One region of the Paenibacillus woosongensis genome, then DNA from elsewhere that is predicted to be linked to it. Evidence: riboswitches for the same ligand, from Rfam matches in the RefSeq annotation. Region 1 holds a riboswitch; each other region holds the start of a gene.

What was found. Region 1 has a riboswitch for cobalamin ahead of QNH46_RS23225 (S-layer homology domain-containing protein). Riboswitches for the same ligand answer to the same signal wherever they lie in the genome.
Region 2: it holds a riboswitch for cobalamin, as region 1 does, so the genes downstream of both, QNH46_RS03360 (anaerobic ribonucleoside triphosphate reductase) here and QNH46_RS23225 (S-layer homology domain-containing protein) in region 1, are expected to answer to the same signal.
Region 3: it holds a riboswitch for cobalamin, as region 1 does, so the genes downstream of both, QNH46_RS07305 (ABC transporter substrate-binding protein) here and QNH46_RS23225 (S-layer homology domain-containing protein) in region 1, are expected to answer to the same signal.
Region 4: it holds a riboswitch for cobalamin, as region 1 does, so the genes downstream of both, metE (5-methyltetrahydropteroyltriglutamate--homocysteine S-methyltransferase) here and QNH46_RS23225 (S-layer homology domain-containing protein) in region 1, are expected to answer to the same signal.

The regions. Positions count from the first base shown of each region.
Region 1 covers NZ_CP126084.1:5,049,416-5,052,525, forward strand. Annotated here, with positions in the region: gene QNH46_RS23225 (S-layer homology domain-containing protein) at 1-1,973, opposite strand, end outside; cobalamin riboswitch at 2,148-2,345, opposite strand; gene QNH46_RS23230 (glycosyltransferase family 2 protein) at 2,499-3,110, opposite strand, start outside.
Region 2 covers NZ_CP126084.1:772,748-775,857, forward strand. Annotated here, with positions in the region: gene QNH46_RS03360 (anaerobic ribonucleoside triphosphate reductase) at 1-1,764, opposite strand, end outside; cobalamin riboswitch at 1,957-2,192, opposite strand; gene QNH46_RS03365 (hypothetical protein) at 2,556-2,927, shown strand.
Region 3 covers NZ_CP126084.1:1,666,304-1,669,413, reverse strand. Annotated here, with positions in the region: gene QNH46_RS07310 (FecCD family ABC transporter permease) at 1-221, opposite strand, end outside; gene QNH46_RS07305 (ABC transporter substrate-binding protein) at 218-1,231, opposite strand; cobalamin riboswitch at 1,432-1,690, opposite strand; gene QNH46_RS07300 (THUMP domain-containing class I SAM-dependent methyltransferase) at 1,764-2,720, opposite strand; gene QNH46_RS07295 (LLM class flavin-dependent oxidoreductase) at 2,803-3,110, opposite strand, start outside.
Region 4 covers NZ_CP126084.1:2,496,994-2,500,103, reverse strand. Annotated here, with positions in the region: gene metE (5-methyltetrahydropteroyltriglutamate--homocysteine S-methyltransferase) at 1-1,319, opposite strand, end outside; cobalamin riboswitch at 1,452-1,648, opposite strand; gene QNH46_RS11410 (replication termination protein) at 1,745-2,104, opposite strand; gene QNH46_RS11405 (response regulator) at 2,300-2,941, opposite strand.

The DNA.
Region 1 (3,110 bases):
CTGCCGCCGATCTTCACGCGAATCGCAATCTGAGTAAGTTCCTCGTTCGTTAAAGACAATACGGCGTTTACCTTATTAATCAACGAGTTATCCGTGGAGCTCAGCTTGCTCGGCAGTTGAATCTGGCGATTCCAGCCTGATGTAATGACCTCAGTATTTGGTGCAATATCAAAATACGTACTGTCTGTAACTGAAGTGACCTGCGGCAATTGCGCTTTAGTAAACTCTAGGATGACCCTGTCTTCTGTCAACGGATCTCCATATGACCCGTTCTCAAAATGAGTCTCACCATCTGGAATTGAAATGATCCGTTCGTGAACCGGCCCGGAGGAAGCCGGAACAACTACGTTCACTGCCTCGCTGTCGCTTTGCCCGGCCAAGGCATCTGCCAATGCCTGCACGGATATTGTGCCTTCGGCTGCTTGGCCTGTAAGGGCAATGTTAGCCAGCTGGTTATTGAGCAGGGTTACGCCCGCAACCTGCAGCCCTGTCGTACCAGTGTCAATAAGCCAGTGATTTGCCTGCTCTGCAGCCGGCGTAAATGTATCTCCTACCAGCTTGATTTCAATCGCCGGGTTCAAGGCTCCATGACTGATTTCAGATGCTGCTGGCGTTATGCTCGCCCAGCGGCTGTAATAGAAATGTACCTGATCGCCGGGCTGAATAACATAATCGCCCGCTCCGACTAAAGGAGCAACACCATTGACGTTGTACATCCAGCCGTCCCAGCCGCCCAAAGTTCCGGCGGCCTGTCCGCCAATCGCCGTGACGTAAGCATTGCTGCCGCTGCCCGTAATGCTGTAACTGATCGGCGGCACAGCGGTATCAAGACCCTGCTTCATCACATCAAGCGCTGTAATTTCTCCGCCGTTCGAGGCTACCGTGACAGTCTGAGGCGCATACAGCTCGCCGTCCATTCCGGTCACTTGCAGCTGTGCTGATATACCCGGCTGAACCGGCGTCGTTTCAGCGATACGATACCAGGTCGACTGCCCATGCTGGATGTCGAGCAGTGCAATAAGCGCCTGCTCCGTAGACATGCTGTTCATTCTCGTGTCGGCAGCTTTCCATTTGAAGGAGCCGTCAGCCAACTGGAACAGCGCATAGGCATCCAATACCGAATGGCCGTTCTTGATCCACTCGGAGGATAATGCATCGTCGCCTACAGCCACCAGTCCGGACACTGTAGTCGACAGACTATTCGAATTGTCTCCGGATCCCCATGTCCCGGGTGAGTTAAACCCGCCATGATCGAGCTGCCGCTGCTTCAACAGCTCCTTTGCGCGCTGAATAGCGCTGTCCACCGCGCTCTGCCCCTGGTATTTGCCAAGCGCCAGCAACGCCATACCGGTCATGTCCGTATCGCCGGACGACCCAGTCGGTGTTAAACCGAATCCGCCATCCGCATATTGGCAAGATAGCAAATAGTCCAAAGCTTTCTTCGCCGCCGCCGCATCCCATGTGCCTACGTCCGCGCCGAGTTTGACCCCGGCATCCATAGCAAGCATAGCCCAAATATGCTTGTTAACGCCGCCGATCGCCCCTGTAGCAGGATTCTGCTGTGCTGCAAGCTCAGCCCATAAATTTCGATCGGTCTCCCAAGCATGCGCCGGATCTTTCCCCATAGCCAGCAGCCCGAATATGTATCTGATATGCTCGGTTCCCCCGTTATTGGCCGCTAAATTAGGCGCCGTCGTCTCCCAGGAAGGCAATCTCCAGCTTCCATCCTGCAAATCTTCTCCTGCGCCCCATAAAGCTACCAGCTCCCACCAGGACTCGATTCGTTTCGTCGAGCCGGCATCACTATACTGCTTGGCATAGTAATCCACAGTGCTCGCAATCATACTGCTCAGCTGCGTGTTGCTGGTTCCTCCCGCCGCCTTGGCGAGCTGAGGATTCACTAGAGACAACAGCAGCATGAAGCTCATCCATAGAGGCAAGCTTCTCTTCATCCAATTCTTCCAACTGTTCAACGTCCGCTCTCCTTTACCATCCTTTTTTGTGGACAACAAAAAAAACACCTTTCCCATAGAGAAAGATGTTTCCGAAGATTTGTCCGTGTAGCACTATACACACTCGGCCGCTCCAATGACTAAACACGACGGCAGCAGCACGAATAAACATCTCCATCTCATCCTCGTGAGAAATTACAGAGCCCTTACACGGCAGGTCTCCTGGCTTCGCATCATCGCTTCAACTATCCCCTTCCCGTTGATGATCAACAGTGGTTTTATGATAGTCAGCTCCGCGTTACAGTGGCGGGACCGCGTCGAATTTTCATCGAACTTCCCTATTAAGCTGCGTCATAATACATTATGGGCAGCACCGTATAAGTAGAATATAAAATTGATTTGATTCCGGGTTATTGTATCAGATTTCACGGGTTTAGACAAAGGTTTTTCTGCATTGCTATCGCGATAACGGTAATTGGGCCAATCATCGCTAGAATTGTTCTGGCCCGGCCGCTTTCTTCAAATAACCCGTTAGCCTTCCCCGGCCTAATCAAACCGCTGCGTCTTATACCACTTGCTTTCCCGATGCATGATTTTGTCCATGATCATGTTATAAGAGGCACGGAGTGAAATGACAAGGAATAGCTGTGCGTAAGTAAAATACGTAATACAGGACAGTACGAAGTTCCGGACGTTGCTCTGCCCGATATCGGAAGCCAGGGCAAGGTTGATCTGCAGTACGTACAAGTAATACATCAGCGCCCAGGCGAAGATCAGATAAATGTACACATCGCCTTCAAACTGAAAGGGAGACAGCACCTCCGGTTTAAATAAAGCGATGAGCCAGTAAGCGATGTTGACGACAATGATCAGGTCGGAAATCACGATCGTGACCAGAAACCAGAAATAGCTGGCCATATAATAAAGGACATGCAGCTTGATGCGCCAGCTCGAAGGCTTGAACAAGTGGTGAAAATTGTCCAGTACGACCTGGTAGTTCCCTTTGGCCCATCGTTCGCGCTGCTTCATATATACGGATAGCTGCTCCGGCTCCTGCTGGTAAGCCTCGGCCTGCGGGGCCAGCGCAATAAGCTGGCCCCTGGAGAGAATTTCAAACGAAATGGCCGTATCCTCGGTCAGCGCCTGCTCGTCCCAACC
Region 2 (3,110 bases), 1.0 Mb from region 1:
GCTTACCTGCTGCGACAGCGCGTACTGAATGATGCGCAGGAATGCGGCCGGATTGCTGCGGGCGTTGCCGTTCAGCTCAATGTAGGAGATGGCTCCCGCATTGCACAGTCCGTGGAACGGTGCTTCCAGCTCGATTTTTTTAGCTGCGCTGATGTGGTAGTATACCGGTATGTGAAAAGAGTTCGTGTAATATTCCCGGTCAACGACGCCAGGAATTTCCCCGTAGTCAGCGCGGTCCCGTTTGGTGAATTTCCCCGACAGCCCTTCCGCCGGAGTGGCGAACAGGGTAATGTTCAGGTTGTGTCTTTCGCTCTGACGGTCGCAATAGTCGCGCATGAAGGCGATCAAATTATAGGCCTTCCTATATACATCGGTATCTTCGCCGTGATGTTTACCATACATGGCTTTCATGCATTCTGCGAGCCCGATGAAGCCGATCGACAGGCTGCCGTGCTTGAGCAGCTCTCCCACCGTATCCTCGGGGTTCAGATGCTCGCCGCCCTCCCATACACCTTCGCGCATCATGAAGTCGGAAGCCTTGGCTTTCTGGGACGATTGAATCCGGAAGCGGTGCAGCAGTCCGTCCAGCGCGATATCCATATAATGCTCCAGTTCCCGGTAGAAGCCTTGCTCATCTGCGGTCTGCCGCAGTCCTAACGCTATGCCATGCTCCAGGCCCAACTTGACCAGGTTCAGGGTGTTGAAGGACAAATTTCCTTTGCCGGACAGATGGTTGCGGCCGAAGCGGTCGCTCAGCACCCGCGTGCGGCAGCCCATCGTGGCAAATTCGGTATCCGGGTTCGCCGGATCGTAATACATCAGATTGAGCGGGGCGTCCAGATTGGCGAAATTCGGATACAGCCGTTTGGCCGAGCATTCCGCTGCTTTCAGGAACAGTTCGTAATTGGGTTCGCCCGGCTGCTGGTTCACGCCCTGCTTGCATTTAAAAATCTGAATCGGAAAAATCGGCGTTTCGCCGCTGCCAAGTCCGCGCATCGTTGCGGCAAGCAGTGAACTGATGACGAGCTGCCCTTCTATCGACGTGCATGTGCCGTAGTTGATGCTCGTAAAAGGAATTTGTCCACCCGCCCGGCTCGACATCGTATTGAGATTATGAATGAGGCTCTCGGCGGCCTGCAGTGTTTCGCTTTCGGTCTCTTTAACCGCATATTTGAAGGCCCTTGGATACTGCACCTGCAGATCAGAGCGAGCCATTGTGATCAAGCCGTAGTCCGCTGCGCTGTCTCCTTCTTCGAAGTAGTCCAATCCTTTGCGGAAATATTTGACGAAGGATTTGGTTACGTAAGGCGCCAGGTCGTGGTCCAGCTTATTGGCGGATACGCCGCCGTATTGCGCATTTTGCTGGGACTGAAAAATGATCGCCACAAGCGCCATCGCCGTCATGATCGAATTCGGCGGCCTTACGCTGCCGTTGCCGGTGTTGAACCCTTCGCGCAGCAGCTTGTCGAACGGAATGAAGATGCAGTTCGTCGTTCCGATCGCGTATTGATCCAGATCGTGCACATAGACGATATTGTCTTGAATGGCCTGAACGAGCGGCTTTGGCATGACAAAATGGTTCGCATACCATTTCGCGTACTCGCTGCCGAATTTGCTCATTTTGCCAGAGAAGCTTTCGCCGTTCAAGTTGGCGTTCTCCCGCAGCACCTCAAGATTGCTGCTTGCAACGATCTCTTCTCCTAATGTAATCACTTCATCCAGCATGTCTTGGCGGCTTGTATAAACCGGGTTCATCATCGCCATAACAAAGTTTCCCTCCCGAAAAACTACACATTACAACCATATAAAAAGGCATTTCCGATCATGCAAGGTTGGAAATGCCCGAATGCGTGTTTGAAGAAATGCCTGGATCATCCTATGAAATGCAGGATGAATGCGTATGTAAGCTGCAAGCGGACACCTACCTGTTCCTCGCAGGTTCATCTGGTATTTGGTGTCAAATTACAGAAGCGGGCAGGTCTCCTGGCTTCCGGACTTCTTCACTGACGCCTTCCCGCAGTTGGTTAATATCTGCAGTGGCATTCTATCAGTGAAGCGCTGCAAGGAGCCTTGGTAAGCTCTTGCATGCACCCGGTCACAGTGGCGGGACCGCAGCGGAATTGCACCGCACTTCCCTTTTAAGCCCCAGCCGAGAAATAGAGGGCTGGATCACCCGATTCCACTATATTTGGTTGTCTGCAACTTACATTACCCCAATATGTAGTGTTTGTAAACAGTCATCTTCACTAGCTGAAGGATGAAAAATCATGAAAAAACAGGTGAAAGCAACCCTGATGCGGCGAGTGGGAGATGAAGAGAAATTGTGAACATTTATCGCGGCAGTTCATGATCGTATTTTTTGCGCAGCTGGTTCAGCTGCTCTAATTTGCGCAGCTGGTTCAGCTGCTCTAATTTGCGCAGCTGCTGCTCCTGGTTTCTCATCCCGGCGGCAACGATCAGGATTGTACGTCGTACTGCTTCATGTTCTTGCAGCTCAAATCTCCATATAAATGAATTATGTGGATAGTTTATTATCAAATACGAAGGAGAATCCGATGAGAATAGATTTGCATACCCATGTCAAGCTTGCCAAGAAAACAGTCTTCAGCCACGCTTATTTCAAGGAAATGATGGCCGAGGCGGGAAAGAACGGGCTGGATGCCGTCGCCATGACGGAGCATTTCAACACCTGGCGGTATGAGGATATTTATGAAGTGCTGGACCGGCATTATCCCTATGAGCAAGGCTACTACTTGGCCGAGGGGATGAAGGTGTTTCCCGGCATCGGGGCGTATCAGATTGAAATTTTGCCATGCCTGCATGCGAAGGTGAAGTCAGCGAATGTGATCAAGGCGCTGTTGGAGAAGGAGCTGGCTGTCTCCGAAGAGAACAGTGGGGATTTGCGGGAGCTCGGGGAAATGGCGTAAGCGGGCGAAGATCACTTTAAAGGCAAGGTGCAGGGCCTCTTCCAGGTGCGGGAGAGGCCTGTACTTCATTCCTCCATGCAGATCATGATACGGTACTGGGTATAAGGGCGTGCCGAGTTTATTTGAAATGAAGGGGTGGAAATTGTTACAATAAGAGGCAGTATGAATGTTATTCAAAAAGTA
Region 3 (3,110 bases), 1.9 Mb from region 1:
CCGAGCAGTACGCGCGGCAGCCGTACCTGCATAACGATCTGCTCTGCCGAGACGTCCCAGTCCGGCGTAATCATGCTGCCGATCCATGGCAGGCGGTGAAGCAAAATGCCGATAATCTCGCCGGTCGGCAGAAAAACGGAACCAACGCCGATGCAGACCAGCAGCGTAACAGCCAGAAGTACCAAACCCGCCGTTCCGTATCCCGCCAATTTATTCATCATTGCTGGATCAATTCCGGATAAATGGCCCGTGCCATTTCAATCAATCCCTGGGTCACGCGCGGGCCAGGACGGCTGAGCAGGTTATCATCCAGGCCGATGACACGGTCTTCTTTTACGGCCGTAATTTGATCCCAGCCACCACGTGCTTTAATCATATCTCCAATCGTCTTGTTGTTCTCGTCGACGACATTTTTGGCAAACAGAATAACGTCCGGGTTGGCTTTAATGATGTTCTCTTCATTGATTTCGTTCCAGCCTTCCAGATCGGAAGCTACGTTCTCTCCCCCGGCCAGCGTAATCAGTTCGTCCATGTACACGCCTTTCCCAACGGTCCAGCCTGGCGAAAACTCGATGTAGACTTTCATTTTCTGTTCCGGAGTCAAGGACTTAACGGCATCCAAGACCATATCGCGTTCTTTCTCCATTTGGGCGACAACTTCCTCGGCTTCCTTCTGCCGGTCGGTAATTTCCCCTACGGCTCTAATATTCGCCAGCGTTTCGTCCAGATTGGTCGGATTCGATTGATAAACCTTGATTCCGAGATCGGTAAGGCTTGTTACGGTTGCCGGGGCGATCAGATTGCCGGCCAGCACCAGATCCGGCTTGGCGGCGATGACCGCCTCAACGTTGACCTGGAACCCGCCCATCCGCGGCTTGTCCTTCACCGCTTCGGGATAATCGTCGACATCGGACACACCTACGATTTGCTCATCCAGCCCAAGCGCGAATAATCCTTCCGTCTCCGATGGAGCCAGCGAAACGATTCTTTGCGGCGCAGCTTCGAAAGTGAATTCCGCGCCAGTAACATCCTTCACGGTCAACGGATAGGCTGTGCGCTGCGCATCAGACGCAGAATCCCCCTGCACCCCCTGTCCGGTTTGAGCGTTCTGTTCCTGCTGAGCTGGAGCATTTCCAGTGTTCGTGCCTGCCGCATCCTTGCCGCAGCCAGCCATCACGACGAGCATGATTGCTAGAAGCCAAATCCCCCAGAACTTTCTAAATTTGTTCATGAATTCTCTCTCTCCTTAGAAGGCGTATAGTTTGTACATGAAAAGCCCGTTCTCAATGGAAATACAGCAAAAAGACAGGAAAAAGCCCCATCCGTGCAGGATCGGGCTACGTCTACAAACAAGTCCATGTACGGTACAAGCCACCCAGCTTGTCCGCAGCATAGCTCTTTTAGCAGAACGTATCCTTTCCTCGAAGGACCGTCTCTTGATTCCCATAGGCAGGTCTCCTGACTCCAGGTTGCCGATTCGGCTCGCCTTCCCATCTTCGCGTGTCCCTTTCCAGCAACTACCTTCAAAGTAAGGCAGAGTGCGGGTTTAACGAATGACAGTGGCATATCATGAGCTTCATCCCTGTTTACAGTGGCGGGACCGTGCCGGAATTGCACCGGCTTCCCTATTAACCCGTGGCGGAAGCTTGCGGACAAGCGCCGCCTTGGGACCTACGGTTTTTCCATTTGGCACTAGGCATTCATACATCTTCGTCTGTATTGGATTATAGGGGAAAACCGCACAGATGACAATCATTCATCCCTTACCGATTAGCTCCGCAAACCCAAATATGTCTGACAAAAGAACTTTTGCTGACCGTTCCGTAATCGTGAATGCGAAAACCGGCGTCAACGATCTCCTTCTCCAGCTGCTCCGTGGAAACGATGACTGTCCTTTGGCTAAACCGTCTTATGCTGCGCAGCATTTCGCCGCGCTCCCCGGGTGACAGTACGGAGCATAAATTGTACGGCATGTCCACGATAGCCGCATCGTAAAGCTCGCCTACTTCATTCAGATCGCCCAGGCTGACCCGATCATCGCTGTATCCGAAATGGCGCAAATTGATTCTCGCTCCCCGGACCGCCAACGGGTTAATATCCCGGCCCACGATATCGATCTCCATCGATAACGCCTCGATCAGCACATTTCCCATCCCGCAGCATGGGTCGATGGCCTTGACAGCGTACGGCTCGGGCACCGCGATGTTCACCAAAGCCCTGGCGACAGCCGTGCTCAGTCCTGTGGAATAATTGCGCGGCTTGCTCTTATGGCGCAGCCAAACGGACTCTGCCGCATGGCATATTCCAAGCAGCCAGCCCCCATCAACGAACATTAGGCCGAACGTCACCTCGGGATTGCGCATATCCGCTCTACCGCGAATCCGACCGCCGATCTGCCGCTCGAGCTCGCGCTGCTCCTCATAGCTAAATGCAAGCATGCCGCCCAGCTTTATGCATACGACTTTAAATGTTTTGCCCTGAAGATCAAGCTCGGCCGCTTGCATGGCCACGCTGTCCGGATCATCTCCAGTAAGCAGGATATCTATCCGGTATGAAATAAATGGACTGCGGCTCGGATCCATCCGTTTGTCCGTTGCGATGTACCCTTCCGTATTCGGCGAATGTCCAAACAAAGCCGCGAGCTCCATTTCGCATAGCCGCCGCTCATTCTCATGGCTGGCGTAAGTGTAAATGTAACCGCAGCTGTTTTCTTTATACATATAAATCTCGCTCCCAACCATGAACTCACTTCTGCCCGTCTGCACGGATCAAGTTTCCTTTACAGCGATATACGGGTCACTATTACGCACCATCAAACGCCGCCACCCCCCGTAAAGCCTCGGCCAGCAGTCTGTAGCATTCCAGCCTTGCCGCATAGTCAGGAATAGGGCAAACGATCAGAAATTCGTCATTGGCGTATTCGCACTGCATATCTTTAAGCTGCTTATGCACGCTATGCGGCGTACCGCTTATGCTTCGGAACGAACCCCACCCCGTTTGTCTTGCCGTCTCATCGAGCACCTGTACCCAATGCGCAGCTTCACTCTCCGTCCCTGCGCAAATTACGCTAACGGCCAGTAGCGTCTTTGGCGCGCTTTGCAGCGCAGAGG
Region 4 (3,110 bases), 2.6 Mb from region 1:
CCGATGGTCGTCGTCGGAAGCAGCGGCAAATGCCATTTCTCTTTCTGTTTTTTGCGGCGAATGGCGAACTCGCTTCCCCTCGCAGCCGGTTCAGAGGCGATTTTCTCTACCGCGGCCGCTACGTTTGCCCGGTTGCGAGCTGGATCCTTGGCCAGATTATCGAGGGCGATGCGATTGCTTTCGAATATCCCCTTCACACTGTCAATGCCTGTACTCACCGCAGCGCTCAATGCGACGACTTCACCCAGCTTCTCTTCGGCAAAGGACAAAGCGTCGCGAAGCACGGCCACCAGCGTCTGCTCCTGCTTAGCCGACACGGGCACATGCAGGAGGCTGCAGGACGGCTGCACGATAACCTCGGAATCCGCAGCCATTTCCAGGATTTCAAGTAACAGCTGCTTCTGGCGGTACAAGTCCGTGCGCCAAATATTGCGTCCATCGACCATGCCCGCTCCAAGCGTCTTGCCCGCCGGGAATCCAAATTTACGCAGGGCAGCCAGGTTGCCGTCCAGCCCATGAATGAAGTCAAGTCCGATGCCGGCAACAGGCAAAGACACGACCTCCTCATAACGGTCCACCGCTTCGAAATACGTTTGCAGCAGAATGGAAATTTGCGGAGCCTTGCGCTGAATTGTTTCGTAAATGGCTCTTACCCGCGTTATATCCTCGGCCGACACAGAGGTCACCAAAGACGGCTCGTCCACTTGAACCCAGGCTACACCTTCTGCGGCGAGCTCTTGAAGTACTTGAACATATAGCGGCAGCAGCAGCTCGACCCAATGATCCCACTCCGTCGCTTCGTTAAACCCTTTCGATAGCTTGAGGAAGGAGTAAAGCCCGATCAGCACAGGTCTTCCATCGATCCCCAGTTTCTCTTTGGCTTCGCGGTAAGCAACCAGCGGACGGTTTACCGTTAGCTGCGGTTTTCTGCCGCCTAGCTCCGGAACAATATAATGATAGTTCGTGTTGAACCATTTCGTCATTTCACTGGCCGGCGCTTCTTTATTTCCCCGGGCGATGGCATAATACGTGTCCAGAGATACCTCGCCGCCGCTATAGGAGAACCGCTCCGGGACAAGGCCGAACATAACGGCCATATCGAGGACATGATCGTAATACGTAAAATCGCCTACAGGGATGATCTCGATCCCCTGATCCCGCTGCTGCCGTAAATTATGAAGCCGTATTTCCGTTAATTGCCCGTGCAGCTGCTGCTCGTCCAGTTTGCCAGTCCAATAGGCTTCAATCGCTTTTTTCCATTCCCGTTGTCCGCCGATTCTCGGATAACCTAAATTTCCGCTTTTTACCGTATGACTCATTCACAATTCCTCCCCAGTGTAAGTTCTTCCAATAACAAAAAGGGTCCCCTATAGCTGGAATGGCTAAAGAGGACCCTCGTCTACTGCGCGATGGCTCAAATCTTTAACACCTCCCTATCTCCCGTAGGTACAGCAGTGCTGACAGAACAGGCAGGTCTCCTGGCTTCAGAATCATAACTGGACAGCTGCCTTCCCAATGACGGATCATCAGTGGCACCCATGCTCCCAGCTCCTCTGTTACAGTGGCGGGACCGCGCCGGCATTGCACCGGACTTCCCTTTTAAGCTTCAATCGACGGTGATTGAAGCACCTGTTCCCACAATATTCGGTTATGAATATACAATTTATGTTACTTCATGTTGTCAAATAATACAATACAAATCGGATTAGTCCTAGAATAAATATGTCCTATTTATGCACAAAACTCAATAATTATCGGCAACAGCCTTGTTCAACATACCGATGCAGCGGTCTAAATCGACCTTAACCTGCTTCTTGTACAGCTCGGCCTTCTCATGTCCGTCATCGGTAAAATCATAGAGTACGATTTCTTGGAAATCCACGCTGGGATCATTCCCTTTCAGATGCTTCGAGCGATACAGTACCCCTTCCTGCACGAGCTCATGAAGGGCCCGGTATATTTCGCTCTGCGGAGGAACATAGCCAAACGGCTTGAACTCTTCCTTCAACTCTTCAAGCATCTGGTAACCGTAGCCCCTTCGCTGCTCTACCATCGAAATCAAATAGAGCTTGATATATGCCCGTTGTGCAATCATAAAGGCCATCGTTCCACCTCCTGCTCTTTCTTCAAAGTATAGAATAGCTGTGAATTTTTCACAATAGCCGTCCAACAGCTCTTTTAATACGATAGATTAGTTGCTAAGTGCCGTAGTAGGAAGCAGGATTGGCAAATAGGAGCAAAATAGCTTTTTGGGTTACTATTGTGAATTTTTCACATGATGAAATTTGATAATTAGGAGCTAGCTTTCGATCCAACCTTGCTCCAAAGCATATCTCGTCAATTGCACGCGGTTTTCCAAATGCAGCTTTTGCAAAATGTTTTTCAAGTGGTTTTTGACCGTCTGATCGGAAATTTGCAGTTCCTTGGCGATTTCCCGGTTGGTCAACCCTTTGGCGACCCAGTTCAAAATCTCGCGTTCCCGGCTCGTAAGCGGGTGATCAGCGCTGTTATTTTTCTTGGACAGCGGAAATTCCTGAAGAATCCGGAAAGCCAGCTCACTGGACAGCGGGGCTTCGTCACTGGCGACCGCCCGCAAATATTGCAGCCAGGTGCCCGGCTCCAGGTTCTTCAGCAAATAGCCCTGCGCTCCCTGCTTCAGCGCTTCAAACAGATGAGCTGCATCGTCGGAGACGGTGATCAGCACAATTTTGACGTAAGGATATTTCAGCTTAATTTCCCTCGTTGTTTCCAAACCGTCTTTGCCCGGCATATGGATATCCATCAATATAAGATCAGGCATCCACAGCTCTGTCTGCAGCAGGGCTTCGTCTCCATTCTCGGCATATCCGATAATTTCAAAGCAGTCATCGTCCGACAATATTTCACCGATGGCCTCGCGGGCATGGGGATGATCGTCAACGACTAACACTCTTACCTTCATGGCCTAGTCTCCTTCATAATAATGTTACTTGTGCTTGCTTCAAGCTGGCTGGCGTACTCCACCGAATATACGCCATAGACCTGAGCCTGGCAAGCTTTGCGGTAAAGCAAATAGCAGGATCCTCATCCATTTCCGAACAGGGCCAAGCCGAGGGGGTCTTGGAAATGAG